Regions from separate parts of the Devosia honganensis genome, predicted to be linked through region 1. Evidence: predicted binding sites of a transcription regulator. Region 1 holds the regulator's gene; the other holds the start of a gene.

Region 1 (14,829 bases):
GGCGAGATCGGCATCGGCGGCGGCATCGTCGCCGACAGCCGCCTCGACGCGGAATATCAGGAGGCCCTGCTCAAGTTGAATTTCCTCGCCGATCCGGCCCCGCCGGTCACCCTGATCGAGACGCTGAAATGGTCCGCCGAAACCGGCTATGTGCTGCTCGAGCGCCATCTCGACCGCCTCGCGGCCTCCGCCGCCTATTTTGCCCTCGACCCACGCGGCGACGCGGTGAAGCGGCGTTTGGAGGCGGCGGCGCAGGGCTGGACCGGGCCGATGCGCGTCCGTCTCACCCTGTCCGATGCCGGCATCGAGCTCACCGCGACGCCCCTGCCGCCCGCTCCGGCGCATTTCCGCTTCGCCCTGGCGGCCGAGCCGCTCGATTCGGGTTCGGTCTGGCTGGCCCACAAGACCACCAACCGCGCTTTTCTCGATGCGCCGCGCCAGCGCGCCCAGGAGGCGCTGGGGGTGGATGAAGTGGTTTTTCGCAATGAGCGCGGCGAACTGACCGAGGGCTCCTTCACCTCGCTCTTCATCCGGCTCGACGGGCGCCTCCTCACCCCGCCGCTCGCCGCGGGCCTCCTGCCCGGCACGTTGCGGGCCGAATTCATCGCCACCGGCCAGACCGAGGAACGCGTCCTCACCCTTGCCGATCTCGAGGACGCCGAGGCAATCTTCCTGGGCAATTCCGTGCGCGGCCTCCTCCGCGCCCAATGGGTAAGGACCAATCAAGATGACAATTGAGATCGCTCCCGAGGACGTGCTGGTCGTCGTCGACATGCAATACGACTTCCTGCCGGGCGGCAGCCTGGCGGTTGCCGGCGGCGACGAGATCGTGCCGCTGGTCAATGCGCTGGCGAAAAAATTCACCCATGTCGTCCTCACCCAGGACTGGCATCCGGCCGATCATGTTTCCTTTGCCAGCCAGCATGAGGGCAAGGCGCCCTTCCAGACCATCGAACTGGAATACGGCACCCAGGTGCTCTGGCCCGACCACTGCGTCTGGAACAGCCATGGCGCCGAACTGAGCGCCGAACTCGATATTCCCCACGCCCAGCTCATCATCCGCAAGGGTTATGACCGGGCCATCGACTCCTATTCGGGCTTTCAGGAGGCGGATCGCCAGACCCTGACCGGGCTGGCCGGCTATCTGGGCGAACGCGAGGCCGGGCGGCTCTATATCGTGGGCCTCGCCACCGATTTCTGCGTCGCCTGGACCGCCATCGACGGCGCCGCCGGCGGCTTCGACGTTACCGTGATCGAGGACGCCACCCGCGCCATCGACACTGGCGGGTCGCTGCAACAGGCCTGGGCGGACATGAAGGACGCCGGGGTGGAACGGATCATGAGCCGGCAGATCCTGGGCTGAGCAGCAGGACCAAATCCAAGAAAAAGGGCGCCATCGGCGCCCTTTTTATATCGCGAAAAGCCGGAAATCAGGCGCTCTTGTCCACGCCTTCGGCGCCGTTGGCGGCGGGCGCCGCAGCCGGGCCGCCCTTGGCGACGCCCACCATTGCGGGCCGCAGCACGCGCTCGCCGATCTCGAAGCCCTCCTGCACCACCTGGACCACCGTGCCCTCGGGCACTTCGGTATTGGGCACCTCGAACATGGCCTGGTGCTTGTGGGGATCGAATTTCCGGCCCGCCGATTCGATCTGCTTGACACCATGCTTGGCCAGCAGGCGCTGCGTCTCGCGTTCGGCCAGCTCGATGCCCTCGATGAGGCTTTTGAGCGTGCCGTCCGCCGCCTCGCGCGCATCCTGCGGGATCACCAGCAGCGCCCGGTTGAGCGCGTCGGTGGCGCTCAGCATGTCGCGGGCGAAACCGGCAATGGCGTAGGAGCGCGTATCGGCGACGTCGCGTTCATTGCGCTTCCGGAGATTTTCCATCTCGGCGATGGTGCGCAGCAGCTTGTCCTTGAGGTCGGCATTCTCGGTCCTGAGCGCCTCGACGGGGTCGACTTCGGGCGTCTCGGTTTCCGGCAGCTCGGTTTCCGGCGTTTCGCCCTGGGCGGCGTTTTCGTCGCTCATCTGGTCTTTATCCGTTGATAGGGAAAAATCTGCCCCGCATATCGGCTAGACGGCGTCAATATTCAAGTCTTCCCGCCACGCTTGCGCGCCATCATCGCGGAAATGACATTGGCGGTATAGTCCACCACCGGCACGATGCGGGCATAATTGAGCCGCGTCGGGCCGATGACGCCGAGCACGCCCACGATCCGGTCATTGGCGTCCTTGTAGGGCGAGAGAATCACCGAGGAACCGGACAGCGAAAACAGCTTGTTCTCCGAGCCGATGAAGATGCGCACGCCCTGCGCCCGCTCCGCGTCGCCCAGAAGGTCGAGCAGCCCGTCCTTGCTTTCCAGCTCGTCGAACAATTGCCGCATCCGGGCCAGCTCGTCGCTGGCCATGGCGTCGTTGATCAGATTGGCCCGCCCGCGCACGATCACCGTGGGCGTGGCGTCGCCGCTCGTGGTCAGGGTGGCGATGCCCGCCTCCACGAGGCGCTGGGTCAGCTCGTCCAGTTCCGCCCGCTGCTCGGCCCGGCGCTCGCCGAGCACCCGCCGCGCCTCCGAGAGCGTGCGCCCCACCACGTAATTGGCGAGATAGTTGCTCGCCTGGGTCAGCGCACTGGCCGTATAGCCGGGCGGCAGCTCGAGCACGCGGTTTTCCACCTGCCCGTCCTCGCCGACGAGGATGGCCATGGCCCGCGTCGCGTCGAGCCGCACGAATTCGATGTGCCGGAGCACCATGTCGGCCTTGCTGGCGATGACCACGCCCGCGCCGTGGCTGAGGCCGGACAACAGCGAGGAGGCCTCGGTGAGCAGGTCCTCCACCTGCCCGCGCTCCGCGGTGCCCTCGATATGGCGGGCAATGGTGCTGCGCTCGGTCTCGTCCACCTTCCCCACTTCCAGCATGGCGTCGACGAAGAACCGCAGGCCCTGCTGGGTCGGGGCGCGGCCCGCCGAAGTGTGCGGGGCCGCGATCAGCCCCAGATCCTCGAGATCCGCCATCACATTGCGGACCGAGGCCGGCGAGAGTTCCACCTGCAACAGCCGCGACAGGTCGCGCGAGCCCACCGGCATGCCGGTGTCGAGATAGCGCTCCACCAGCCGCCGGAAAATGTCCTGGCTGCGGCTGTTGAGCACGGAGAGGAAGTCTTCGGCCGGCCTGGTCATGGTGGTTTTGAATAAACTCTTCGGCTTTAACCCTGCTCCTTCATTTAAGCCCTTCCTCCCCGCCCGCCAAGCGGGCGGCGCTTGTGGCCCGGCCCGAGGAGGGTTAAGAGGCGGTTAATGTCAACGACAAGTGGAACCACCATGCGGCCGTCCGGACGAGAGCCCTCGCAGATGCGGGCGGTGACCATAGAGCGCAATGCCGCGATGAAGGCCGAAGGCTCCTGCCTCGTCGCTTTCGGCGACACCAAGGTGCTGTGCACCGCCTCGGTGGAAACCACGGTTCCCGGATGGCTGCGCGGCAAGGGCAAGGGCTGGGTCACCGCCGAATACGGCATGCTGCCCCGCGCCACCGGCACCCGCACCCGCCGCGAGGCCGCTTCCGGCCGGCAATCGGGGCGCACCCAGGAAATCCAGCGCCTGATCGGGCGCTCCCTGCGCGCCGTGGTCGATCTCGAGGCGCTGGGCGAAGTCCAGATCACCCTCGATTGCGACGTGCTCGAAGCCGATGGCGGCACCCGCACCGCCGCCATCACCGGCGCCTATGTGGCGCTCGCCGATGCCATAGGCTGGATGGAGGCGAGGCAATTGACCAGAGGCAAGGTGCTAAGGGATTCGGTGGCGGCGATTTCCTGCGGCATTTATCGCGGCACCCCGGTGCTCGACCTCGACTATCTCGAGGACGTCGAGGCCGAGACCGACGCCAATTTCGTCATGACCGGATCGGGCAAATTCGTCGAGATCCAGGGGACCGCCGAGGGCGCACCCTTCGATCGCGCCGAATTGAACAGCCTCATGGGCCTGGCCGAACAGGGCATCGGCGAATTGACCCTGATGCAGAAATCGGCCCTGGGCGCATGATTTTTTTTGCAATTAGGCCCCCCTCCGAGGGAGCTGGCAGATGACCGCCATCCCCCGCCTCCGCGCCGGCGACCGCCTGGTCATCGCCACCCACAATGCCGGCAAGCTGCGGGAATTCCGCGAGCTGTTCGAGCCCTTCGGGCTGATCCTGGTGTCGGCGGGCGAACTGGGCCTGCCCGAGCCGGAGGAAACCGGCACCACCTTTGCCGAAAACGCCCGCACCAAGGCCCATGCCGCCGCCCGGGGCGCCGACATGCTGGCGCTCTCGGACGATAGCGGCCTGTGCGTCGAGGCGCTGGGGGGCGATCCGGGCGTCTATACCGCCGACTGGGCCGGCATGCCCCGCGATTTCAACCGGGCCATGAAGCGGGTGGAGGACGCCTTGCAGGCGGCCAACGCCACCTCCCCAGCGCTGCGCCGCGCCTATTTCAACGCCACCTTGTGCCTGGCTCATCCCGATGGACGCGACGTGCTCTATGTGGGACGCTGCGATGGCACGCTGGTCTGGCCGCCGCGTGGCGATCAGGGCCATGGTTATGATCCCATGTTCATGCCCGATGGCCATGACACCACTTTCGGCGAAATGGCGGCCGCGGTGAAGCATTCATGGTCCCCGGGGGAAAACGGCCTTTCCCACCGCGCCCGCGCCTTCGCGCAATTCGTGGAGAACCAGATCGATCATGGGTGATCTTTTGGTCATGGGCCCCGCTGTCTCGGTCCTCGGCATTGCCGGGCTTGTCCCGGCAATCCAGCGATGCCGCCGCGCACCGTGGACCAGCGGGACAAGCCCGGCGGTGGCGGGGGACTTGCGGCCATGACCACCCCCAACGATCTTTTCGGGGTCTATGTCCACTGGCCCTTCTGCGCAGCCAAATGCCCCTATTGCGATTTCAATTCCCACGTCCATCGCGGCCCCTTCGACGAGGAGGCTTTCGTCGAGGGCTATAAGCGCGAGATCGCCCATATGGCCGCGCTGGCCCCGGGCCGGCTGGTGCAATCGGTGTTTTTCGGCGGTGGCACGCCCTCGCTGATGTCGCCACAGGCCGTCGGCGCCATTCTCGATGCCATTGCTGGGGCCTGGCAGGTCGATCCCGGGGCCGAGGTCACCCTCGAGGCCAATCCCACCAGCGTCGAGGCCGACCGCTTCCGCGGTTTCCGCACCGCCGGGGTCAACCGGGTGTCGCTGGGCGTGCAATCGCTGCGCGACAAGCCGCTGGCCGAACTGGGCCGCCGCCACAGCGTCGACGAGGCCGTCGCGGCGGTGCGCCTGGCTCAGTCCATTTTCGAGCGCTCCAGCTTCGATCTCATCTATGCCCGTCCCAGGCAGACGCTGGAGGATTGGGAAGACGAGCTCAAGGAGGCCCTGTGGCTGGCGCGCGGCCATGTCAGCCTCTACCAGCTCACCATCGAGCAGGGCACGCGCTATTACGACCTGTTCAATGCCGGCAAGCTGAAGCTGCCCGACGAGGACCTGGCCGCCGATTTCTACGAGCTGACCCAGGAGCTGACCGCCTCGGCCGGCATGCCCGCCTATGAGATTTCCAATCATGCCGTGCCCGGCCAGGAAAGCCGGCACAACATGCTCTATTGGCGCTATGGCGAATATGCCGGCATCGGTCCGGGCGCCCATGGCCGGTTGCTGGTCAATCACCAGCGTCATGCCACCGCCACCGAGCGCATGCCCTTCGACTGGCTGAAGCGGGTGGCGGCCGATGGCCATGGCATGACCACCGACGACATCCTCACCTGGGAGGAACAGGGCGACGAATTCCTCGTCATGGGCCTCAGGCTCAAGGAAGGCATCTCGCCGTCCCGCTTCATGGCCATTTCCGGCCGCGGCATCTCCGAGCGCCAGATCGAGACCCTCAAGGGTTACGGCTTCGTCGAAACCCTGCCCAACGGCAATATCCGCGTCACCGACAAGGGCTTTCCGGTGCTGGACGCCGTGGTCGCGGATCTGGCGGCCTAAAGCTCGGCTCCCTCCACCGTCGTGGCGCCGCCTGCACCGAGCTTGCGGATCACCAGCGCGTAATCGCTGCGGCCATTGGCGTGGAAGCGAAAAAGCCCATCGCGCCCGGCAAAGCCGGACGGGCTGGTGAGAAGGGCCGCATCATAGGGCGGATTGGCGAGCGAGAGCGTGTTCACATTGGCCAGAATGGTCGCCGTATAGGCGATGGTGGCCATTGGCGGCGGCGGCGTGCCGAACCGGGCCTGATATTCCCCGGCAATGGCATTGCGCCCCGCCTCGTCCACTGCCGGAAAGATCGCGCCCGCCAGCGCCGGATTGGCGGCAAGCCCCGGATCGTTGGCCCAGTCGGCCGAGCCCACCAGCACCAGTTCGTCCCCGACACCCGATTGCACGAGCAGCGTGGCGAAATTCGCCGCCGTTCCCCGGTCGGGAATGAACAGCGCGTCGATCATGCCGCGCTCGATCAGCGGCCTGGCCTGATCGACGATCTGCGGCGCCTCGCTCGGATCGGAAAAGGTATAGACGGCGCTGGGCGAAAAGCCGGCGGCGACGGCCTGCTGGCGAAAGGCGGTCGCCAGCGCCTCGCCATAGGGCGTCGCCGGAAAGATGCCGGCCGGTCCGCGCCTCCCCGCTTCGCGCAGATAGGTCAGCGCCCGCTTCATTTCTGTGTCCGGCAGGACGTTGAGCACATAGACGCCCGGCCCGGCGACGCTGCCATTATTGGCAAAGCCGATCAGCGGCACCTGGGCGGCCTGCGCCACATTGCCCGCCGCCGCGACCTCTTCTGCCGTCACCGGTCCCAGGATCAGCTTCGCGCCTTCGGCCAGCGCCGCATTGGCGGCCTGGGCCGCGCCGCTGGCGCTCGAGCCGGTATCGCGCAGCGAGACGGTGATGTTCTCCCCGATATTGGGATTGGTCTCGATGAAATCGATGGCCAATCTGCTGGCATTGGCCAGTCCACGGCCGAGCTGGGCAAGGGTCGGGTCGCCCGAAAGCGGCAGCAACAGCGCCACCGGCACCGGCCCGCGTCCGAATCGCTCCGCCGGCAGCGTTGGACCCGTTCCGCCCGGGGCGGCATTTGTGTCCCCGTCCTCACCCCAGGGCAGGGTCAGGGTGCGCGAGCCGAGCTGGAACGATCCTCCCGAACAGGCCGCAAGCAGCCCGGCCATCCCGGCAATGGCCGAGCGGCGTGTCCAGCTGGCGGTTTTATCCCCAAGTGCCACGAGATGCGGTCCGAAATGCTCACGATGTGCTAACAAGGTGACCCTGCAAGGTTAAGCAATGCTTGAAAGGGCAAGGCACGAGATGGAAGACGAGCGCCGCGACTATTTCCTGGCCGGCACCCGCTTCGAGGCACCGCCCCTGGCGCCGGGGCTTTACGTGGTGGCCACCCCTATCGGCAATCTGCGCGACATCACCCTGCGCGCCCTCGAAACCCTCGCCGCCGCCGATCTGATCCTGTGCGAGGACACCCGCACCTCCTCCCGCCTGCTCGATCACTATGGCATCAAGGGAAAAAGACAGGCGTTTCATGAGCATAACGAACGCGAACGGGCGGGGGACATTGCCCGGCGCATCGAAGGCGGCGCCGCCATCGCGCTGATTTCCGACGCCGGAACGCCGCTGCTTTCCGATCCCGGCTTTCCGCTCGTGCGGGGTCTGGCCGAGCAGAACCTGCCGGTCTTTCCCATCCCCGGCGCCTCGGCACTGCTCGCGGCGCTGGTGGTGGCGGGCCTGCCCACCGATGCCTTCTGCTTTCACGGCTTCCTGCCGGCCAAGGCCGGCGCCCGGACCAACGCCTTGAAAAAACTCGTCGATTCACGTGAAACACTGCTGTTCTACGAATCCCCCCGCCGTCTCGGCGCCAGCCTCGCTGCCATGAACGAGGTCTTCGGTCCCCGCCAGGCCGTGGTGGCGCTGGAGCTGACCAAACGGTTCGAGCGCACCCATCGCGGCACGCTCGACGACCTGGCGACCCATCTGGCCGCCGCCGAGACCAAAGGCGAAGCGGTGATCGTTATCGCCGGTGCCACCCAGGCCGACGCCCCCGCCCCCGCCGATTGGCAGGCGGCGCTGAAAGGCGCCATGGACGGGCAGCCGCTGCGCGCCGCCGTCGACGAGATCGCCGCGCGCTTCGGCCTCAAGCGCAAGGATGTCTACGATGCCGCGCTCGCGCTCAAGCCCCGGGACTGAGCGGCGCCTTGCGGCCCAGCGCAGCGGCGGCCGCGGCGAGGCGCTGGCGGCGCTGTTCCTGCAAATGAGGTTTTACCGCATCCGCGACCGGCGCTTCAAAACGCCGGTGGGAGAAATCGATCTCGTGGCCGAAAAGGGCGATGCCATCGTCTTCGTCGAGGTGAAGACTCGCCTGCGCCCGGGCGACGAGGCCATGGCGCTCGAAGCGGTCAATCGCGCCCGCATCGTCCGCGCGGCGCAGTACTGGCTCGCCCGCCATCCGGCCGAAAACGGCCGGGATTTCCGCTTCGACGTGATTTTCCTTGCACCCCGGCGCTGGCCGCGCCATCTCATCAACGCCTTTCCCGCTTTCTGAGGGTTCCATGTCGCTCAAAGTCGCCGTCCAGATGGACCATGTCGCCACCATCAATCCGCTGGGCGATTCCACCTTTGCCCTGATGCTGGAAGCGCAGGCGCGCGGACATGCGCTCCTGCACTACACGCCCGATACCTTGTCGCTGCAGGGCGACGTGGTCTCGGCCCTGGCCGCCCCGATTCGCGTTTTCGACAAGCCCAAGGGCGAACACTATACGCTCGGCGAGGCCACGCGCATCGATCTGTCCACCCAGGATGTGATCCATATGCGCCAGGATCCGCCCTTCGACATGAACTATATCACGCTCACCCATCTGCTCGAGCGCCTCCATCCCCAAACGCTGGTGGTCAATCCGCCCGCCGCCGTGCGCAACGCGCCCGAAAAGATCCTGGTCACCGAATTTCCCGACCTTATGCCGCCGACCCTGGTGACGCGCGACCGCGAGGAAATCCATGCCTTCCGCAAGGAGCATGGCAATATCATCGTCAAGCCGCTTTACGGCAATGGCGGGGCCGGCGTCTTCTTCATCCAGGAGGGCGACCACAATCTGGCGAGCCTGCTCGAGCTGTTCGAGGTCAATTACCGCGAACCCTTCATGATCCAGAAATATCTGCCGGACGTGCGCCAGGGCGACAAGCGCATCATCATCGTCGATGGCGAGCCGGTCATGGGGCTCAACCGCATTCCCGCCGATGGCGAGGCGCGCTCCAACATGCATGTGGGCGGCCGGCCCGAGCTCTCCCCGCTCACCGAACGCGAGTTCGAGATCTGCGCCGCCATCGCCCCGGCGCTCAAGGAACGCGACATGATCTTCGTCGGCATCGACGTCATCGGCGGCTACCTCACCGAGATCAACGTCACCTCGCCCACGGGCATCCGCGAAATCAAGCGTTTCGGCGGCCCAGACATCGCGGTGATGATCTGGGACGCCATCGAGCGGCGGCGGTGATGAACACCTTCCTCGTGGCCTTCGCGACGCTCTTCGCCACGGTAGGCGTCGCCGATATCGCCTTTCTCTTCGCCGCGCTGACCAAGGACAACACCCCGGCGCAGCGCCGCGTCTTCGCGACGCGCGGCGTCCTGGTGGCGCTGGCCATCCTCTTGTTCTTCGCCTTTCTGGGCAATTCCATCCTCGACCTGTTCGGCATCACCATTCCGGCGCTGCGCACGGCGGGCGGCGTGCTGCTGCTGCTCATCGCCATCGACATGGTCTTCGCCCGTCATTCAGGCGGCACCGGCACCACCGACGAGGAGGAAATCGAGGCGCGCCAGAGCCATGATATCTCGGTCTTTCCCCTCGCCATGCCGCTCATGGCCGGGCCCGGCGCCATCAGCGCCGTCATCCTGCTGACCACCGGCGCCCGGACCGATCTCGACTTCTGGCTGGTCCTCGCCGCTATCGTGGCGATCCTGGCGCTGGCCTGGCTCACCCTGCTGATCGCCATTCCCATCCAGAGACTGCTCGGCCTTACCGGACTTTCGGTGGTTTCGCGCGTCGTGGGCATATTGCTGGCGGCGCTGGCGGTGCAGTTCGTCTTCGATGGCATCGCGGCCAGTGGCCTTTTGGCCTCCTGACGGCCTGCCTCATATATGCATCGAATTGCACCTTTAAGCATGTCTTTACCCTGGCATTGACCCCTGGGGTCCGGGGGAGCAGACATGCGGAACCGTCCGGTTTCGAAGGGTCCGTCCGATGCGTATTGCCGCTGCGCTGGTTCTGCTCATCTTCGCCATCATGGCCACCAGCGCCGCCGGTGCCGGCGCGGCCCGCTCGGAAATGCTGACGTTCCCGGCGGGTGTCTCGCCCGTTATCGCGGCGCCTCTCCCGCCGGCTCGGGCGGGATGAGCCCGAGGCCGAAAGCATCCACCCGGCCCATCGGCGCCTCCAGCAATTGCTCCAAAGAAAATCCGTCCTGCCTGGCGCCTGGGTCCTTGGCGATCACCAGGTCGCCCGCCCGGGACGGCGCCCGGCTGAGCGGCATCACCGCGCCAGCCACTTCCAGCAGCCGGGTCTGGCCCAGACCCTGAAAGGGCGGGCGCAGCATGCTCGCGGCGTCGGTGCCGGCCAGCGGGTCGGCAACGGCGAGGCTCACCCCGCCCCCGCGATAGAAGCCACGGATGGACTGGCTGATATAGAAGGCCAGCTTGTCCGAGCCGGCATTGGAAAAATGGATGCCGTCATCCTTGCGCATCAGCGCGTTCTGTCCGCTGACGTCGGGGCCGTAGGAGGAATATCTGCCGTCTTCCCCCAGGAAGCGGTCATAGATATCGAGAAACTCGGCGCCCCCGGAAAAGGCCGCCATGCGGTGCAGGGCGCTGATCTGGCTGATGGCGCTGGAATACTCGCTGCGCGACATCGGCGGCAGGCCCAGCCAGATCACCGGCTTGCGCGCCGCCCGCAACTGGCCGAGAAACCTGTTGAGCCGGTCCTGATAGGCCGCCACCCAGCCATCGCTCAGCGCCGGATAGGTCCGTCCCTCCGATCTGATTTCCTGGCGGTCATTGATGCCGATGATCACCACGGCCAGATCGAAGCTGTCGGCGGCGATCTGCTCGGCCAGGGCACCGTTCCAGTCGAAGTAGTCGTCGCGCACGAAACCGGACGAACTGACCCCCTGCCCGATGACGATCAGGTTCGGGTCTTCGGCGTAGAAGCGCTCCAGCGCCCGGCTGAGATCGATGGCGAGCGAATCCCCGAACACGGCGAGCCGGGTGGCACCGGGCGCCTTTTCCACCTGCGGCTTGGGCGGCGGCAAGGCGGCGGCGGGCGCGGCGCGGCGCGGCTGGGTCTGCTGTACCGGCGGGGGCGGGGGCGTCGGTTCCGCGCCGAACAGCAGGTCGAAAAGCGTGCGGCGCCGGGGCTGTTCCTGCTGGGCCACCAGCATGCGGTCGCCCGCGACAGCCTGGGCCAGCGCCGGCGCGGCATCCGCCAGGACGAAACAGGCAATCAGCATGGCAAGGACGAGGCGCTTCATCAGCAATTCCGCTCCGGACCGGCCGTTTCTAGCATCGGCCCGCCGGCAAGGCCACGCCGCTCCCGAGGCCTTTACCGCAGCGCCGGCGACGTTCCCGCTAACTGTTGCGGGTCGCCAGATAGCGCTCCCAGGCATAGGCGGTCTCGACGATTTCATCGAGGTCGTCATGCCGGGGCATCCAGCCCAGCATCTGCCGCACCTTTTCGCCGGTAGCGGTGATGGAGGCCGGATCGCCGGGGCGGCGCGGGCCCTCGTCGGCGCGGAAATCGACACCCGAGACACGGCGCACCGTTTCCACCACCTCGCGCACCGAATAACCCCGGCCATAGGCGCAGTTGAGCGTCGCGCTCTCCTCGCCCGCGCGCAGGTGCCGCAAGAGCAGCGCATGGGCGGCGATGAGGTCGGTGACGTGGATATAGTCGCGCACGCAGGTGCCGTCCGGCGTTTCGTAATCAGTGCCGAAAATATCCATCTTGGCGCGCTGGCCCAGCGCGGTCTGGCAGGCGACCTTGATCAGATGCGTCGCCTCCGGCGTCGACTGGCCCGAGCGCTTCTGCGGATCGGCGCCCGCCACGTTGAAATAGCGCAAGACCCCATAGGTGATGTCATGGGCGGCCGCGACATCGGCCAGCATCCATTCGGTCATCAGCTTGGACCGGCCATAGGGCGACATGGGGTGCAACGGCGTGTCCTCCACCACCGGGGCCAGCCCGGTCATGCCATAGACGGCGGCGGTCGAGGAAAAGATAAAGTGCTTCACCCCGCCCCTGACCGCCGCCTCGATCAGATTGCGCGAGGTGGCGGTGTTGTTGGCGTAATATTTGAGGGGATCCGCGACCGATTCGGGCACGACGATAGAGCCGGCGAAATGCACGATCTCGGTGATGCCGTACTTCCCGATGAGCCCGGTCACCAGATCGATATCGCCGGCATTGCCCGGCTCGAACCGGGCCCTTGCGTCGATGGCCCAGTCGAAGCCCGTGACCAGATTGTCCAGCACTACCACGTCTTCGCCGCTATCGGCCAGGTTGAGCACCATATGGCTGCCGATATAGCCGGCCCCGCCGGTCACCAGAACGGTCATGCTTTGTCTCTCCGCTTGGAAATGCTATCTGGCCGCAACGATATCGATCAGATGTTGATTTAGCTTTATGACCGATCAGCATCGAGTAGGGAGAATTTCCACGTGACCAAACGCGTCCGCACCGCCGTCTTTCCCGTTGCCGGGCTGGGAACCCGCTTCCTGCCCGCCACCAAGGCCATGCCCAAGGAGATGCTCACGGTGGTCGACCGGCCGCTGATCCAATATGCGGTGGACGAGGCGCGCGAGGCCGGCATCGAGCACTTCGTCTTCGTCACCGGGCGCAACAAGGGCGTCATCGAGGACCATTTCGACCGCCAGTTCGAGCTCGAGACGACGCTGGAGCAGCGCGGCAAGACCGAGGCGCTCACCGAACTGCGCAAGGACCTGCCCTCGGCCGGCCGCACCAGCTTCACCCGCCAGCAGGAGCCGCTGGGCCTCGGCCATGCGGTCTGGTGCGCCCGCGACATCGTTGGCGACGCGCCTTTCGCCCTGCTGCTGCCCGACATGCTGTTCAAGGGTGAGCCGGGGGTCCTCAGCCAGATGATGGAGGCCTATGAGCAAAAGGGCGGCAATGTCGTCGCCGTCGAGGAGGTTCCGGAAAGCGAAGTGTCCGCCTATGGCGTGGTGGCCCGCGGCGAGGGGCCCGACAAGGGCTTTGCCATTACCGGCATGGTCGAAAAGCCCCGGCGCGAGGATGCACCCTCCAATCTCATCATTTCGGGCCGCTACATTCTGCAGCCGGAAATCTTCGGCCTGCTCGCCAACCAGACGCGCGGCGCCGGGGGCGAGATCCAGATTACCGACGCCATGCAGACCCTGATGACCCGCCAGCCCTTCACCGGCGTCAAATATGAGGGCCAGAGCTTCGACTGCGGCGCCAAGATCGGCTTTCTGACGGCCAATGTGGTCTACGCCCTCGATCGCGAGGATATCCGTCCCGGCTTCCTGCGCGAATTGCGCAAGCTCGATCTGGGCGAGGAGTTCAGCGCCTGAGCGTGATGCCCAGGCTCACGGTATGGGCGTCGAAGACGCCGCTGCGGCTATTGTCGCTGTGGCCGTAGCGGTAGTCGGCCGCCAGGGCGGTGTGCTTGCCGAGGCGGTAGTCGGCGCCGGTGCCGAAGCCGTGCCGCCGCTCGGTTTCATCGCTCCCCTCAAGCGTGCTATGGCCCCAATCGGCCGAAGCGCGCAGGCGCAGCCACGAATTGACCGTATAGTCGATTTCGGCCACGGCCCGGTGCGACACTCGCGCCGTTCCTGCTGAATCGGCCCCGGTCGGCTCGATGCCGGTGGACAGGGCGGCGGTGAGATTGAGCGTGGGATCGGGGGTGAAGACCACCTTGACGTCGTAGAGCCGCGTGGTGATATCGGCGATGCCCGGGGCGTCGAAATCGTGCTGGCCGACGCCGATGGAGGCGCTGGCCGAAAGGATGCCGTTCCACTTGCCGGCGAGGCCGGCGCGCAGCGCCCGACCGGTGGCGTCGGTGCGCAGGCCGAGGCCCGGCGCCGGCCGGTCGAACCAGTCGCGGCCCAGGGTGGCCTCCCCGAACACCTCGAGGATCGGCGTTGCCTGATAGCCCAGGCGCAGGCGGGCCTCGCCGCTCCAGACATTCTGGTCGGAATTGTCGGTCAGGCCGCTATCGGTGCGGGTGGTGGGGCCGTAGAGCGTGCGCGACAAATCGCCGTTGACGCCGAGGTTGAAGCGACCGAAGCGGCGCTCGATACCGGCGCCGATCGCGCCGGTGAGGATGTGCGGCGGCTCGATGATGCGGGGGTCGAGGCCGGGCGTGCCCGGCAATTGCCGGCTGAGCTCGAGCGCGGCCCGGCCCGAAAGGCGCGTCCGGCGATCGAGCGCCGTGGTGCTCGACAGTCCGAGGCGCAGCGCCGGAACCTCGATCCGTCCATCCTGCGGACGGGCCAGATCGGCCTGCCCCTCGATTGTGAGATCGGTGCGGCGCCCCTCGTGGATGGCGGTGAATTGCGGGGTGAGCGTGGTGACGAAGCTGCTGCCATCGGTGGAGCCCGTGAGCGTGCCCTTGAGACCGATGGACCAGTCGATGTCGAAGGGCGGATGGCCGGGCTCCGCCGGCACGCCGAAGCCCTCGGGAACCGGAGCCGCGGGATAAAGGCCCGGGCGCAGTCTTTCGCCGTCCGAGGCGGGGCCGGGCGGGTCGGCCAGCGCCGTCCCGGCCGCCAGCAGCGCGGCCAGCGTGACGAGCAGCATTT
Region 2 (14,829 bases), on a different contig from region 1:
ATCCGGTGCATGATTTCGGCTTTTCCAAATCCGGTCCCGACACCCTGGCGCGCTGGGGCGAGGAGCGGACCCTCGAGCGGCTGGTGCGCGCCTATCGGCAGTTTCGCCCCGACATCGTGATCCCGACCTTCCTCGACGTGCCGGGCCAGCATGGCCACCACCGGGCCATGACCCGGGCCGCCGAGGCGGCCCTGGCGCTGGCGGCCGACCCCGCCGCCTTCCCCGAACATGCGCGGGAAGGGCTGGCCCCCTGGCGGGTGAGCAAGTTCTACCTGCCGGCCTGGTCCGGCGGCGACAATGGCTATTACGACGACGAGGTGCCGCCCCCGCCCGAGACGGTGCGGATCGTGGCCGGGGGCGACGATTTTGCCACCGGGCTTCCGTTCCACCGGCTTGGCGAGGTATCGCGGGCCTTTCACGCCAGCCAGAATATGGGGCATTGGCATGTCGGGGGCAGCAGGGAATGGCCGCTGCATCTCGTCGGCGGCGGGGCGGAGGCGAGCATCTTCGAGGGCCTGCCCACGCGGCTGGCCGATTGCGGCGCGGCGGGCGAGCTCGCGGCTGCCGATGCTGCCATCGAGCGGGCCTTGGCGGCCTTTCCGGCGCGCGACGCGGTTCTGGACGCGCTGCGCGATGCGAAGACGGCGCTGCGGGCGGCGAAACTGAGCGAGAGCGAGCGCGCGGGCCATGGCCATCGCATCGAGCGCAAGCTGGCCGAGATCGATGCGGCCATGGCGCTGGCGGCCGGCATCAGCGTGCAGGCGAGCGTGTCGTCGGCGGATATCGTGCCGAGAGGGCAGGTCGACCTCGTGGTCGAGGTCGAGCGCGGCCTGGCCGAGAGCATCACGGTGACGCCGCAGCTTAGCGGCGATTTCGCGCCGGTGGCGGCGCAGGCCTGCAATGAGGTCCGGACGGTCCTGCCGCTGCGCGCCAAAGCCGACGCGGCGATTGGCAATGCCTTCGCGCCGGCCTGGTCGAGCCTGGGCGGCAATGGCGCCGTTTCGGTGCTGGTGGAAGCGGGCATGGCTGGGGATGTCCTGCGCTTCTTCGTGGATGTCGAGGAAGCGGTGCAGGTGTCGCCGGCGCATAGCCTGGCGATCTCGCCCGATGCGCTGATCCTGAAGCTGCCGAGCGATGAGCGCCGCCGGATCGCGATCAAGCCGGCCGCGGCGATCGAGCACACGCAGATCGCCGGCGTGCCCGGGCTCGCAGTGGTCATGGATGGCGAGGGCGCCGAGCTGGCTGTCGGCAACGACCTGGCCCCGGGGCGTTATCAATTGCCGCTCAAGGTGGATGGCGTGGAGGCCTATTCGACCAGCCCCATCGCCTATCCCCATATCGGACGCACCAGGTTCGTGCGCCCTCTGACGCTCGATGTGCTGGCGCTGGACCTGGCGCTGCCCGAGGCGCGGGCGGGCTATATCGGCGGCGGCAGCGACCGTGTCGGGCTGTGGCTCGAGCGGATGGGGGCCGATCCCGTCATGCTCGATGAAACGGCGCTGGCCGGGGATATTTCCGGGCTCGACACCATAATCGTCGGCATTTTCGCCTATGGCACGCGACCGGACCTGCAGGCGGCCAATGAGCGGTTGCATCGATGGGTGCGGAATGGCGGGCATCTGGTGACGCTCTATCACCGGCCAACCGACAAATGGGTCGCCGAGCAGACCCCGCCGCAGAAGGTGGTCATCGGTTCGCCCTCGCTGCGCTGGCGCGTGACCAATCCGGCCGCACCGGTGACCTTGCTGGCCCCGGATCACCCGCTGCTGGCCGGGCCGAACCGGATCGGCGCGGCGGATTTCGATGGCTGGGACAAGGAACGCGGGCTCTATTTCGCCTCGGAATGGGACGCTGCCTATGAACCGCTGCTGGCCATGAACGACGAAGGCGAAAAGCCGCTCCAGGGCGCGCTGATTTCGGCGGAGATCGGCAAGGGGCGCCATACCCATACCAGCCTCGTGCTGCATCACCAGCTCGACAGGATGGTGCCGGGGGCCTTCCGCCTGATGGCGAACCTGTTGCAGCCGGCCTGACATGCCGCCTTCCGATTCGCCGCGCGCCGGCATGGCCTGGCTCATGGCGGATATGGCGCTGGTGACGGTGATGACCGTTCTGGTCAAGCTGGGCGGCGCGTCCTATCCGGCCGTGCAAATGGTGTTCATCCGCTCGCTCATCGGGCTGGTGAGCGTGCTGCCCCTGGCCTGGCGGCATCGCGACGCCCTGCGGCGGACGCGGCATTGGGGGCGCCATGCCTTTCGCGTCTTCTGCAACACGGCAGCGCTCAACGCCAATTTCGCGGCACTGACGGCGCTGCCGCTGGCACTGGTCAATGCCATCGGCTTCATGCGGCCGCTGGTGGTGCTGGCGCTGGCGAGCTGGCTGCTGGGCGAGCGGTCCGGGCCGTGGCGCTGGGTCGGGGCGGGGATCGGCTTTGCGGGCGTGCTGATAATGGTCGCGCCGGGCGAAGTGGCCTGGAGCGTCGGCATCGTCGCGGCACTGGCCGCGGTATTGTTCGGGTCGCTGGCGACGGTGCAGACGCGGGCGCTCAAGAACGAGAGCACCACGGTGCTCATGGTTTTCTACACGGTGGGCCTCACCGTCTTCACGGCCATTCCGGCGGGCCTCGCCTGGCAGGAGGTGGCGCGGGGCGACTGGCCGTTGCTGCTTGCCATCGGCGTCCTGGCGCAGATCGGGCAATATTGCTACCTGCGCGCCTATCAATCGAGCCCCGCCAATGTGCTGGCGCCGCTCGGCTATCTTTCGATCGTGCTGGCCAGCCTTGCCGGCTATCTGGCTTTCGACGAGGTCCCGGCCTGGAGCACGGCGCTGGGTATCGTCATCATCATTTTCGCCCTGATCCTGACGTCGCGACTGGACCGGCCGCGCCCACCAATCTGACATCAACTGCGGACCAATGAGATACCACTCTCGACAAGGCCGGGTGAACGCCCCTAATCTGCCGGGAACGGCTGCTACCTGTCCCCGATGGATGGCGGCCCATCGCGCTGACGGCCATTGTGGTGCGGCCCGGCGCCGAGAGACAGGCACCCCAAGGGAGTTGGAATGCACAAGAAGCTCACCCGGACCGCTTTCGCCGGTCTGACGGCGGCCCTGCTGGCCACGGCCGCCATGGCCCTGCCGGTTCAGGCCGCAAACCTGCGCATGGCCTGGTCGCAGGACGCCACCGGCCTCGATCCCCATACCCAGCCGGCGTTTTCCTCGATTCGCCTGCTCGAGCTCATCTATGAGCCGCTGGTGCGGCACGACGCCGCCCTGGACGTGGTGCCGGCCATCGCCGAAAGCTGGAGCTTTTCCGATGACGGCCTGACCCTGACCTTCAAGCTCGACCCCGACGCCAGGTTCAGCGATGGCGCGAGCGTGACCGCGGAAGACGTCAAGGCCTCCTTCGAGCGCCTGCTCGACGAGGCGACCGGCGCGGCCGCCCGCTCGAACTTCCTGTCCATCGCTTCCATCGATGCGCCGGACGCGACGACGGTGGTGTTCAACCTGTCGCAGCCCGACGCGCCGCTGCTCGTCGCCATGGCGTCGATCAACGCGGCGGTGGTGCCGGCCAAGGCCATCGCCGATGGCTCGGTGGGCACCGTCACGCTCGGTTCGGGCCCGTTCGTGCTCGATTCCTGGGAGCCCAATTCCCGTGAGGAACTGAGCGTCAACCCGCATTGGGCCGGCGGCGAGATCGCCTATGACGGCATCACCATTTCGGTGCTGCCGGACGAAACCGCGATCCTGGCCTCGCTGCGCGCCGGCCAGACCGATTTCGCGCTGATCAACGATCCGCTGGTGGCCACGCTGGTTCCCAATGAGCCCAATCTGCAGCTCAATGCGGTGCCGGGTCTGGCCTATAACGTGCTGCAGCTCAATCCCGCGCGCCCGCCGATGGACAATCTCAAGGTGCGCCAGGCCATGTCCTGCGCCGTCGACCGGCAGGACGTGCTCGACACGGCCCTGGTGGGCGAGGGCAAGGTGACCGGCCCGTTGACCATGCCGGTCTATGCCAGCGATCCGGCGACGCTGTTCTGCTATGAGCAGGACCTGGAAAAGGCCAAGGCGCTGATGGCGGAATCGGGCGTTGACGGCTTCACCGCCAAGGTCATCGCCGCCACCGGCGAGCCGCCGGTCGCCTCGGCCGAGGCACAGGTGCTGCAGAGCCAACTGGCGGAAATCGGCATCACGCTCGAGATCGAGCTCATGGAGCTCAACGTCTATGTCGACCGCTGGCTGGCCGGCGACTTCGACATGGCGGTGGCCCAGAATGGCGGCCGCGCCGATCCCTATCCGATGTACAATCGCTATTTCACCAGGGACGGCAACCTGCAGAAGGTGTCGAATTTCGTCGATGACGAGCTCGACAGCCTGCTCAACCAGGGCCGCGAGGAAAACGACGTCGAAAAGCGCAAGGAAATCTTCCAGAAGTTCGAGGCGCGGGTGACCGAGCTTTCGCCCTGGATCTGGCTTTCGACCTCCAACACCTATACCGCCCAGCTCAAGACGCTGTCCGGGTTCGAGCCCTCGGCCACCGGCACGCTGTTCGGCCTCACCAAGGTCACGCTGGGCCAATAGGGCCTTTCCCGGGCGGGCCGTCATGGCCCGCCCCTTCTCGTCTCCGCGGCCCATGACCGGCCGGGAGACATCCGGCTTCTCCATGGATTGCGGTCATGAATTATCTGGCGCGGCGGCTGCTGACCTTTCCGCTGATCCTGCTCGGCGTTTCGCTGCTGGTCTTCTTTTCCATCCGGCTCATTCCGGGTGATGCGATCACCGCCATGCTGGGCACGGAAGCGGGCCTGCTGACGCCGACGCAACGCGCGGTGCTCGCCGCCTATTTCGGCATCGACCAGCCGGTATTGATCCAATATGGGCGCTGGCTGTGGGGCGTCCTGCAGGGCGACCTGGGGCTCTCCGTGACCCATGGCAGGCCGGTCCTCGCCATCATTCTCGAGCGCTTTCCGCTGACGCTGGAGCTGGCGCTGCTCTCCATGATCATCGCCCTGGGCGCCGGCATTCCCGCCGGGGTGCTGGCGGCGACGCGCAGCGAGCGGCCGGCCGATGTGGGGGTGCGGATCGTGGCCATGCTGGGCCAGTCGACTCCCGGCTTCGTCATCGGCCTCGTCATCATCTATGTGCTCTCGGTCTATTTCGGCTTCATCCCTGCCATGGGCAGCTTCGTGCCGCTCTGGTCCGACCCGCTGGCCAATCTGGGGCAATTGATCTTCCCCGCCATCACCCTGGGCTTCGCCTTTGCCGCCTCGGTGACGCGCATCGCGCGCTCGTCCATGCTCGACGTGCTCAGCGACGACTATATCCGCACCGCCCGCGCCAAGGGGGCTTCGGCGCGCAGCGTGGTCTGGCGCCATGCCCTTCCCAATGCGCTCATTCCGGTGGTGACGCTGAGCGGGGTGGAGTTCGGCTATCTTCTGGGCGGGGCGGTGATCGTCGAGCAGATCTTCGCCCTGCCGGGACTGGGGCGGCTGACGCTGGAGGCCATCGGCCAGCGCGACTACGCGCTGGTGCAGGGCTGCGTGCTGTTCATCGCCTTCAACTTCCTCATCGTCAATCTGCTGGTCGACCTCGCCTATGCCGCGCTCGATCCGCGCATCCGGCTGGGAGCGCGCTGATGCGGATCCTGAAGGCGATCGTCGCCCATCCCACCGGCCGCATCGGCGCGGCCATCATCGCGATCTACGTGGTGCTGGCCCTGTGCGGGGCGCTGGGTCTCACGCCGCACGACCCGTTGCAGCAATTCCGCGTCGACCGGCTCAAGGGGCCGAGCGCCACCTATCTGATGGGCACCGATCTTTTCGGGCGCGACACGGCGAGCCGGCTGATGGTCGGCATCGGTCAATCCTTCCTCATCGCCTTCGCCTCGGTGGGGCTGGCAAGCCTGTTCGGAACCGTAATCGGCCTGCTGGCCGGCTGGTGGGGCGGATGGCTCGACGGCGTGTTCATGCGCTCGATGGACGTGCTGCTGGCCTTTCCGGCCATTCTGCTGGCGCTGCTGATCATCGCCATTGCCGGACCCGGCACCTTTACCAGCGTCTTTGCCATCGCCACCGTCTATACGCCCATCTTCGCCCGCGTGGTGCGGGGGCCGACCCTGTCGCTCAAGCGCCGCGACTTCGTCGACGCGGCCCGCACCTTCGGCAGTTCGCAGCGCTATATCCTCAGCCGGCACCTGCTGCTCAATCTGGTGGCGCCGCTGACGGTGCAGATCACCCTGGCGCTGGCCTGGGCCCTGCTTACGGAGGCGGGCCTGAGCTTTCTCGGGCTCGGCACGCAGCCGCCGGCCCCCTCGCTGGGGCTGATGATGAGCGAGGCGCGCAATCTCATGCAGCAGGCGCCCTGGCTGCTGGTCTTTCCGGGCCTGACCATCATGCTGGGCATTCTGGGCTTCAATCTCTTCGGCGACGCGCTGCGCGACATTCTCGATCCCCGCACCCAGCGGAGGACGGCATGAGCACACTGCTTTCCGTACGCGACCTGGCGGTCGGCTTCGGGCCGGACGGGGCGCGCAACCCGGTGGTCGAGGGCGTCGGCTTCGACCTGGCGCCGGGTGAAACCCTGGCGCTGGTGGGCGAGAGCGGTTCGGGCAAGTCGGTCACGGCGCTCTCGATCAACCGGCTGGTGGATTTCGGTGGCGGCCGCATCATCGGCGGCACCATGAACTGGACACGGCCGGATGGCTCGGTGCTGGACCTGGCCCGGGCCGACGAGCGGGCCCTGGTCGGCATGCGCGGACGGGAGATCGGCATGATCTTCCAGGAGCCGATGACGTCGCTCAACCCGGTCCATAAGATCGGCGCGCAGATCGAAGAGGCCTTCCGGCTCAATCGCGGCCTCGAGGGCCAGGCGGCACGGAGCGCCGCGCGCGAGGCGCTGGAGCGGGTGCGCATCCCCGACGCGGCGCAGCGGATGAAATATTATCCGCACCAATTGTCGGGCGGCATGCGCCAGCGCGTGATGATCGCCATGGCCCTAGCCGGCAATCCGCGCCTGCTGATCGCCGACGAGCCGACCACGGCGCTCGACGTGACCGTGCAGGCGCAGATCATGGCGCTGCTGGCGGAGCTGAAGGCCGAGACCGGCATGGCGATGATCTTCATCACCCACGATATCGGGCTGGTCGCCGGCATCGCCGACAGCATCATGGTGATGCAGAATGGCAGCGTGGTGGAGCAGGGGCGGCTCGACGCCGTGCTCGATGCGCCCCGGCACGACTATACGAAGCACCTGCTCGGCGCCGTGCCGCATTTTACCGGCGGGCGGGCGGTGCGAACCGATAGCGATGGAAAAAGCACGGACGGGCCGGTGGTTTCGGTCGAAGACCTGGTGGTGCGGTTTCCCATCGGCGGCGGCTGGTTCTCGCGCGGTGCCGGCGCCATTCATGCCGTCGAGGGGGTGGGCTTTGAGCTTGCGGCGGGGCAGACCCTGGCCATCGTAGGGGAAAGCGGCTCGGGCAAGTCGACCACGGCACGCGCCATTCTCGGGCTGGTTCCGGCGACGCGGGGGACGATCAGGACGGCGCCGGGGCGGCAGGGGCGCCCGGTGCAGATGGTATTCCAGGATCCCTTTGCCTCGCTCAATCCGCGTCTGGATGTCGCCAGCCTGCTGGCCGAACCGGCGATTGCCGCGGGGCTGCGCGTGGATGCGCCGCTGCGCCGGCGCATGGTGCAATTGCTGACCCGGGTGGAGCTGACTGAAGCGGCGCTGGACCGCTATCCGCACCAGTTCTCGGGTGGGCAGCGGCAGCGGCTCTGTATCGCCCGGGCGCTGATGCTCAATCCCGACGTGGTGGTGCTGGACGAGGCGGTGTCGGCGCTGGACGTCTCGGTGCAGGCGCGGGTGCTCGACCTGCTCGTCGATCTCCAGCGCGAATTCGGCCTCGCCTATCTTTTCATCTCGCACGACATGGCGGTGGTGGAGCGCATCGCCCACCGCGTGGCGGTGATGTATGCCGGCGAGGTGGTGGAGATCGGCGCCGCCGGGGCGGTGCTGTCCCGCCCGCAGCACAGCTATACGAAACGCCTGATCGCGGCGGTGCCGGGGATCGAGAGGCGGCGGCAGCGTTATGATGTCGACACCACGCCGGTGCCGTCGCTGATCAGGCCCAAAGGGTTCGAGCCGCCGGCGCCGCAATGGCGGGAGGCGGGCGAAGACCATCTTGTAAGAGTGGAAAAATCATGAGTTCAGAGGCAGGGTTCGAGCGCGCCTTCGCGCTGCTGGAGGCCTCGGTCGCGGCCAGGAAAATTCCCGGCGGGGTGCTGGGCCTGGTCGCTCGGTCGGGGATGCGGCTGACGCGGGCGGTGGGCGAGGCGCAGCAGGTGCCGGTGTCGCGGCCGATGCAGGAGAATACCTGGTTCGACCTGGCCTCGCTGACCAAGATATTGTTCACGACGCCGAAAATTCTGCAACTGGCGGAAGTCGGCCGGATCGATCTCGATGCGCCGCTGATCAGCGCTATTCCCGATTTCATGCAATATAATGCGGACAATTGGCAGCGGAAGATCACCTTCCGGCAATGCCTTGGGCATCAGACGCCCCTGCCGGGCGTGTTTCCGCTTTACACCTATGGCGACGATCCCGGCCGATTGCGCCATTTCGTGCTGCAGCGGGACTGGCCGGCCGGCCCGGCGGTCTATTCCGATCTCAATTTCATCCTGCTCGGCATCGCCATCGAGCGGCTCGAAGGCAAGGCGATCCGGCAGCTCGAGCCGATGCCGGGCTTTGCCTGGAGCGCCGACCCCGCCCAGGCGGCGGCAACGGAAAACGACCCCTGGCGGGGCCGGGTGCTGTGCGGCGAAGTGCATGACGAGAACTGCGCGGCGCTGCAAGGCGCGGGGCATGCCGGGCTGTTCGGCACCGCTGCGGCGGTTCTGGATTTTGCGCAACGCACCCTCGACGCGGACGCATCGGGCGATGCCGGCACCGCACTCATGCGCAAGGCGCTGAGCGGACGGCGTACCCATGGCTGGGAAAAGCCCTATGAGGGCTGGTCGGGCGGCGAGCTCTGCTCGCCCGGCACGATCGGCCACACCGGTTTCACCGGAACGGGGCTGTGGATCGATTTCGACAAGGGCCATGCCTGGACGCTGCTGACCAACCGGGTTCATCCGACCCGGCATTTCGACAGCGGCATCTTTGCCCTGCGCCGCGCCATCGGCGACTGCATCAACAGCAATTGAGGACGTGAGAATGGAGCCGATCTGGACCATCGGGCTGATGACCGGGACCGTGCTGGACGGCAATATCGACATTGCCATGGTCCGCACCGATGGGGAGAGCATCGAGAGCTTCGGGCCCTATACGCTGGCGCCTTACAGCATGCAGGTGCGGGCGCTGCTGGAAGAAGCGTTGGCGGCGGCGCGCCAATGGAATTTCGGTGCGGTGGAGCCGGAAATCTTCGCCCGGGCCGAAGCGGCGCTGACGCGGGCGCAAGCGGAGGCGGTGCTCGGCTTCGTCGCGGAAGCGGGCATGCGCATGAGCGATATCGGCGTGGTGGGATTCCATGGCCAGACGGTGCTGCACCGGGCGCCGCAGGCCGGCCGGATCGGCGACACGCGGCAACTCGGCGACGGAGTGTTGATGCAGAAGATGCTCGGCACTGAAGTCGTCTACGATTTCCGTACCGCCGATGTCCGCGCCGGCGGGCAGGGGGCGCCGCTGGCGGCCTCCTACCATCAGGCGTTGCTGCGCAAGCTCGGTACGGATGGCGAGATCGCCGTGCTCAATCTGGGCGGCGTGGCCAATGTGACCTATTGGGACGGCGCCGAAAAGCTGATTGCCTTCGATACCGGCCCGGCCAATGCGCCGATCAACGATTTCGTCAAGGCCAGGGGCCTAGGGGAGATGGACCGCAATGGTGCGCTCGCCGCTACCGGCAAGGTGGACGAGGAACGGCTGCGCAAGCTGCTCGAGCATCCTTATCTCAGGGCCGCCTATCCCAAATCGCTCGACCGCTTCGACTTCCCGGCCAGCATGGCGGATGGGCTCGACGATGCGACCGGTGCGGCGACGCTGACCGCCTTTACCGCCAGTGCCGTGGGCAAGGCGCTAGACCTGTTGCCGGTCCGGCCCCGGAAGCTGATCGTATCCGGCGGCGGGCGGCACAATCCCACGCTGATGGCGATGCTGGCGCAGCGGGCCGGCGTGGCGGTGGTGGATGCCGACAGTGTCGGCTGGCGCGGCGATGCCATCGAGGCGGAATGCTTCGGCTTCCTGGCGGCGCGGGCATTGCGCGGGCTGCCGATCAGTTTTCCTACCACGACCGGCGCGCCGCAGCCGATGACGGGCGGGAAGCGTGTAGGCGCCTAGAGCCTTTCACTGTCAAGTGGATCAGCGCTTTCTTGCTCCCCTCCCCCTTGAGGGGAGGGGTCGGGGGTGGGGGTCCTTCGGTGATCCGCCAACCCCACCCCCTCCCCAACCCTCCCCTCAAGGGGGAGGGAGCGCTGGTCGCCGATTCCGTCAAAACATGAAAGCTTCTAGACCTGCCTGACCACAAGGCGGGGCAGGAAGGGCCTCGATGCGGCAGGCTTGCGCCGCAACGAAAAAGCCCCGGTGTTTCCACCGGGGCTTTCCGCGAAAGGTGACGGGACTTCTTAGAAGTCCATGCCGCCCATGCCGCCCATGCCACCGCCGGCCGGCATGGCCGGAGCGGCTTCCTTGGGGGCCTCGACGATGGTGGCCTCGGTGGTGATCAGCAGCGAGGCGACCGAAGCGGCGTCCTGCAGGGCATGGCGCACGACCTTGACCGGGTCGATGACGCCCAGCGAGACCAGATCGCCATATTCGTCGGTGGCGGCGTTGTAGCCGAAGGTCGCCGAGTCGTTCTCGAGGATCTTGCCCACCACGACCGAGCCTTCGGCGCCGGCATTGTTGGCGATGGTGCGCACCGGCTCCTGCAGAGCGCGGCGCACGATGGCGATGCCGGCATCCTGGTCGGCGTTGATGCCCTTGGACTTGATGGCGGCAGCGGCACGCAGCAGGGCGACACCGCCACCCGGCACGATGCCTTCCTCGACGGCGGCGCGGGTCGCGTTGAGCGCGTCGTCGACGCGGTCCTTGCGCTCCTTGACCTCCACTTCGGTGGAGCCGCCGACGCGGATCACGGCGACGCCGCCGGCCAGCTTGGCCAGGCGCTCCTGGAGCTTCTCGCGGTCATAGTCCGAGGTGGTTTCCTCGATCTGCGCCTTGATCTGGCCGACGCGGCCCTGGATGTCGTCGGTCGAGCCGGCGCCATCGACGATGGTGGTGTTTTCCTTGGTGATCTCGACGCGCTTGGCGGTGCCCAGCATGTCGAGGGTCACGTTCTCGAGCTTGATGCCGAGCTCTTCCGAAATCACCTGGCCGCCGGTCAGGATGGCGATGTCTTCCAGCATGGCCTTGCGGCGATCGCCGAAGCCCGGAGCCTTGACGGCCGCGACCTTGAGGCCGCCGCGCAGGCGGTTGACCACGAGCGTGGCCAGGGCTTCGCCCTCGATGTCCTCGGCGATGATCAGCAGCGGACGCTGGGACTGAACGACGCTCTCCAGGATCGGCAGGATGGCCTGCAGGTTGGACAGCTTCTTTTCGTGCAGCAGGATGACCGGGTCCTCGAGGGTGGCGGTCATCTTCTCGGCATTGGTCACGAAATAGGGCGAGAGATAGCCGCGGTCGAACTGCATGCCCTCGACCACGTCGAGCTCGGTCTCGGCGGTCTTGGCTTCCTCGACGGTGATGACACCCTCATTGCCCACCTTCTGCATCGCCTCGGCGATCATGTCGCCGATTTCCTTCTCGCCATTGGCCGAGATGGTGCCGACCTGGGCGACTTCGGAGGAGGAGGTGATGTTCTTGGAGGAGGCGCGCAGGCTTTCCACGACCTCGGACACGGCCAGGTCGATGCCGCGCTTCAGGTCCATCGGGTTGAAGCCGGCGGCGACGGCCTTGACGCCCTCGACGACGATGGCCTGACCCAGAACGGTGGCGGTGGTGGTGCCGTCGCCGGCGACGTCATTGGTCTTGGAGGCGACCGAGCGCAGCAGCTGCGCGCCCAGGTTCTCGAGCTTGTCTTCCAGCTCGATCTCCTTGGCGACCGACACGCCGTCCTTGGTGATGCGCGGAGCGCCGAACGACTTCTCGATGACCACGTTGCGGCCCTTGGGGCCCAGCGTCACCTTTACCGCATTGGCGAGGACGTTGACGCCCCGCAGCATCTTTTCGCGGGCTTCGGCGGAGAATTTGACTTCCTTGGCGGCCATTTATGGCTCCTTGAAAATTCGGGGGTTGATGGGACGAAAAAGGGCGCGAGAGACCGCTCAGGCCTCGATCACGCCCATGATGTCGCTTTCCTTCATGATGATGAGGTCCTCGCCATCGAGCTTGACCTCGGTGCCGCTCCACTTGCCGAACAGCACGCGATCGCCGGCCTTGACGTCGAGGGCGACGATTTTGCCGCTCTCGTCGCGGGCGCCGGGGCCCACGGAAACGATCACGCCCTCGGAGGGCTTTTCCTTGGCGGTATCGGGGATGATGATCCCGCCCTTGGTCTTTTCTTCACTGTCTACGCGACGGACGACCACACGGTCGTGCAGGGGACGGAAGCCCATGATTGCTCCTTCTGGCATCATCTCTAATGCAAAATTCAGGTGTCGTTAGCACTCATGTATAGCGAGTGCTAACAAGCACTGGCGGATATAGGGATCGGCCCGAATAAGAGTCAAGGGCGGTGAACCGAAGTTTTTTCCCGTGCGTTTAGCGCCTGACGTCCTGTTCTCCAGCGAGGTGCCGATCATGGCCGACAGCGCAAGCCGCCCCGACGCCGTAACCCCCGTATCCGGCCGGGTGCACGTGATCTTCGACGACGCCGAAATCGCCAGTTCCCTCAAGGCGCTGCGGCTGGAGCGGCAGGGCGGGGCACCGCTGATCTTCCTGCCGCTCGAGGATGTCCACCCCGGCATATTGGAGGCCTCCGAGACCACGCGCGAGGATGCCGGGCCGGGGGTCGCCCATTTCTACACCATCAAGACCCTCACCGCCGACGGCGCCGACGAGGCCTGGTACTACCCCTATGCCGATGGCCCCTACGCCCCCATCCGCGATATGCTCACCTTCGCCGGCGAGCGCATCGGCATCGAGGTCACCGAGGTCTAGGTTTCCGCGGCCGCTTTCCGGCCCAATCGCCGGCCGGGCGGACAAGCCCCCTTCCCCCCGCACCGAGTCTGGGCCATAACATTCTCATGACCGAAAATTCTTCCCTCGAAATCAAATTGCGCCGCACCGGCGGTGTCGGTCCCAACGCCAACTGGCATTGGGAGATTCATGATTCCACCGGCAAGGTGGTCAAGACCGGCAGCGCCGTCGGACCCGAGCACAAGGCCTTCGCGACGGCCCGCATCGCCAAGGAAAAGCTGGAAGCCGCCTCGGGGAAATAAGCGCGTCGCGCGGCGGGCCGCAGGCCGGGCCCCCGCGGGAAACGGCGCGACCAGAATAAATCGAACGCCGCGTCCCCGGACGCACGGCGTTCCGACCCCGGAATAGGACAGACGTGACTTCCTCCGCAGCAGAGCCCGACATCGCGCCCCACGCCCTGGGGAAAAGCGACCCCCTTCGCGGCATCCTGCTGAAGATCGTCTCGGTCTGCTTTTTCGTGATCATGGCCACCATGCTCAAGGCCACCGAGACCGTCCCCTCGGGCCAGATGGTGTTCTTCCGCGCCTTCTTCGCCCTGTTCCCGGTGCTCGCCTATCTGGCCTGGAAGGGCAAGCTGGCCAGTGCCTTCCACACCAGCCGGCCGCTGGGCCACGTGCTGCGCGGGCTGATCGGCGTCGCCTCCATGAGCCTGGGTTTTTTCGCGCTGACGCGGCTGCCGCTGCCCGAGGCCACCGCCATCGGCTACGCCTCCCCGCTCATCATCGTCATCCTTTCGGCCCTGCTGCTGCGCGAGCGGGTCTATATCTTCCGCTGGACCACCGTGCTGGTGGGGATGGTGGGGGTGCTGATCATCCTCTGGCCGCGCCTGACGGTGTTCACCGGCGGCGCCAGCATGGGCGACGCCGAAGCCATCGGCGCGCTGGCGGCGCTGGGCGGGGCGGTGCTGTCCGCCTTCGCCATGCTGCAGGTGCGCACCCTGGTGCAGACCGAGCGCACCGAGACCATCGTGATCTATTTCTTCGTCACCGGCAGCGTGCTGAGCCTGCTCACCCTGCCTTTCGGCTGGGTCATGCCGACGCCGGGACAACTGGCGCTGCTGATCGGGGCCGGCTTCGTCGGCGGCATCGGCCAGTTGCTGCTGACCTCGTGCTACCGCTATGCCGATATGTCGGTCATCGCCCCGTTCGAATATGTCTCGCTGATCCTGACCATCGTCATCGGCTTCGTCATCTTCGCCGACATACCCACCGTCGCCATGCTGGCCGGCGCCCTCATCATCGTCGCCTCGGGCATCGCCGTCATCCTGCGCGAACGCTGGCTCGGCCTCGACCACAGCCGCGCCCGCGAAGCCAGCACCCCCTGATCGTAGGAGGCGTGTGCTTCCCTCCATGCCGTCCCCATCGGGCTGTTCTCCAACCGAGGGCAGCGTTGGGGTAGTGGAGGGAGGAGAAACCCCTCGGCGAATTATCCCGTGGCGGCCATTTCCGCCCAGCCCTGGCGCTTGCGGTAAATGGTGGAGGGGCTGATCTCCAGCGCGGCGGCGGCCATGGAGATATTGCCGCCGAAAGCGGCGATGGCGTCCTCGATGATGCGCTGCTCCTGCCGCCACATGGGCAGCACGGCGCGGCGGCTGTCGATGCGGGGGGCTTCGACCGGCGCCGGGGCGGTGGCGCGCGATTCGAT

What was found. Region 1 encodes HrcA, which represses chaperone genes, less so after heat shock. Its sites were predicted from a motif close to GTTAGCACTCNCNNNNNGNGAGTGCTAAC; they were not measured.
Region 2: a site for HrcA is predicted at 12,647-12,675, ahead of ACFOOL_RS11985 (co-chaperone GroES). Genes of this name have one in related genera too.

Annotation. Positions count from the first base shown of each region.
Region 1 covers NZ_JBHRYD010000001.1:1,127,770-1,142,598, forward strand. Annotated here, with positions in the region: gene pabB (aminodeoxychorismate synthase component I) at 1-738, shown strand, start outside; gene pncA (bifunctional nicotinamidase/pyrazinamidase) at 728-1,363, shown strand; gene grpE (nucleotide exchange factor GrpE) at 1,431-2,024, opposite strand; gene hrcA (heat-inducible transcriptional repressor HrcA) at 2,087-3,172, opposite strand; gene rph (ribonuclease PH) at 3,314-4,030, shown strand; gene ACFOOL_RS05450 (non-canonical purine NTP pyrophosphatase) at 4,071-4,718, shown strand; gene hemW (radical SAM family heme chaperone HemW) at 4,800-5,999, shown strand; gene ACFOOL_RS05460 (penicillin-binding protein activator) at 5,996-7,168, opposite strand; gene rsmI (16S rRNA (cytidine(1402)-2'-O)-methyltransferase) at 7,281-8,192, shown strand; gene ACFOOL_RS05470 (YraN family protein) at 8,161-8,547, shown strand; gene gshB (glutathione synthase) at 8,555-9,496, shown strand; gene ACFOOL_RS05480 (MarC family protein) at 9,496-10,122, shown strand; gene ACFOOL_RS05485 (SGNH/GDSL hydrolase family protein) at 10,356-11,522, opposite strand; gene galE (UDP-glucose 4-epimerase GalE) at 11,620-12,606, opposite strand; gene galU (UTP--glucose-1-phosphate uridylyltransferase GalU) at 12,709-13,599, shown strand; gene ACFOOL_RS05500 (outer membrane beta-barrel protein) at 13,589-14,829, opposite strand, start outside.
Region 2 covers NZ_JBHRYD010000010.1:202,538-217,366, reverse strand. Annotated here, with positions in the region: gene ACFOOL_RS12030 (PIG-L family deacetylase) at 1-2,033, shown strand, start outside; gene ACFOOL_RS12025 (DMT family transporter) at 2,035-2,898, shown strand; gene ACFOOL_RS12020 (ABC transporter substrate-binding protein) at 3,064-4,581, shown strand; gene ACFOOL_RS12015 (ABC transporter permease) at 4,677-5,636, shown strand; gene ACFOOL_RS12010 (ABC transporter permease) at 5,636-6,475, shown strand; gene ACFOOL_RS12005 (ABC transporter ATP-binding protein) at 6,472-8,202, shown strand; gene ACFOOL_RS12000 (serine hydrolase domain-containing protein) at 8,199-9,200, shown strand; gene ACFOOL_RS11995 (anhydro-N-acetylmuramic acid kinase) at 9,211-10,329, shown strand; gene groL (chaperonin GroEL) at 10,614-12,254, opposite strand; gene ACFOOL_RS11985 (co-chaperone GroES) at 12,312-12,602, opposite strand; gene ACFOOL_RS11980 (DUF427 domain-containing protein) at 12,742-13,146, shown strand; gene ACFOOL_RS11975 (hypothetical protein) at 13,233-13,427, shown strand; gene ACFOOL_RS11970 (DMT family transporter) at 13,541-14,509, shown strand; gene ACFOOL_RS11965 (sigma 54-interacting transcriptional regulator) at 14,611-14,829, opposite strand, start outside.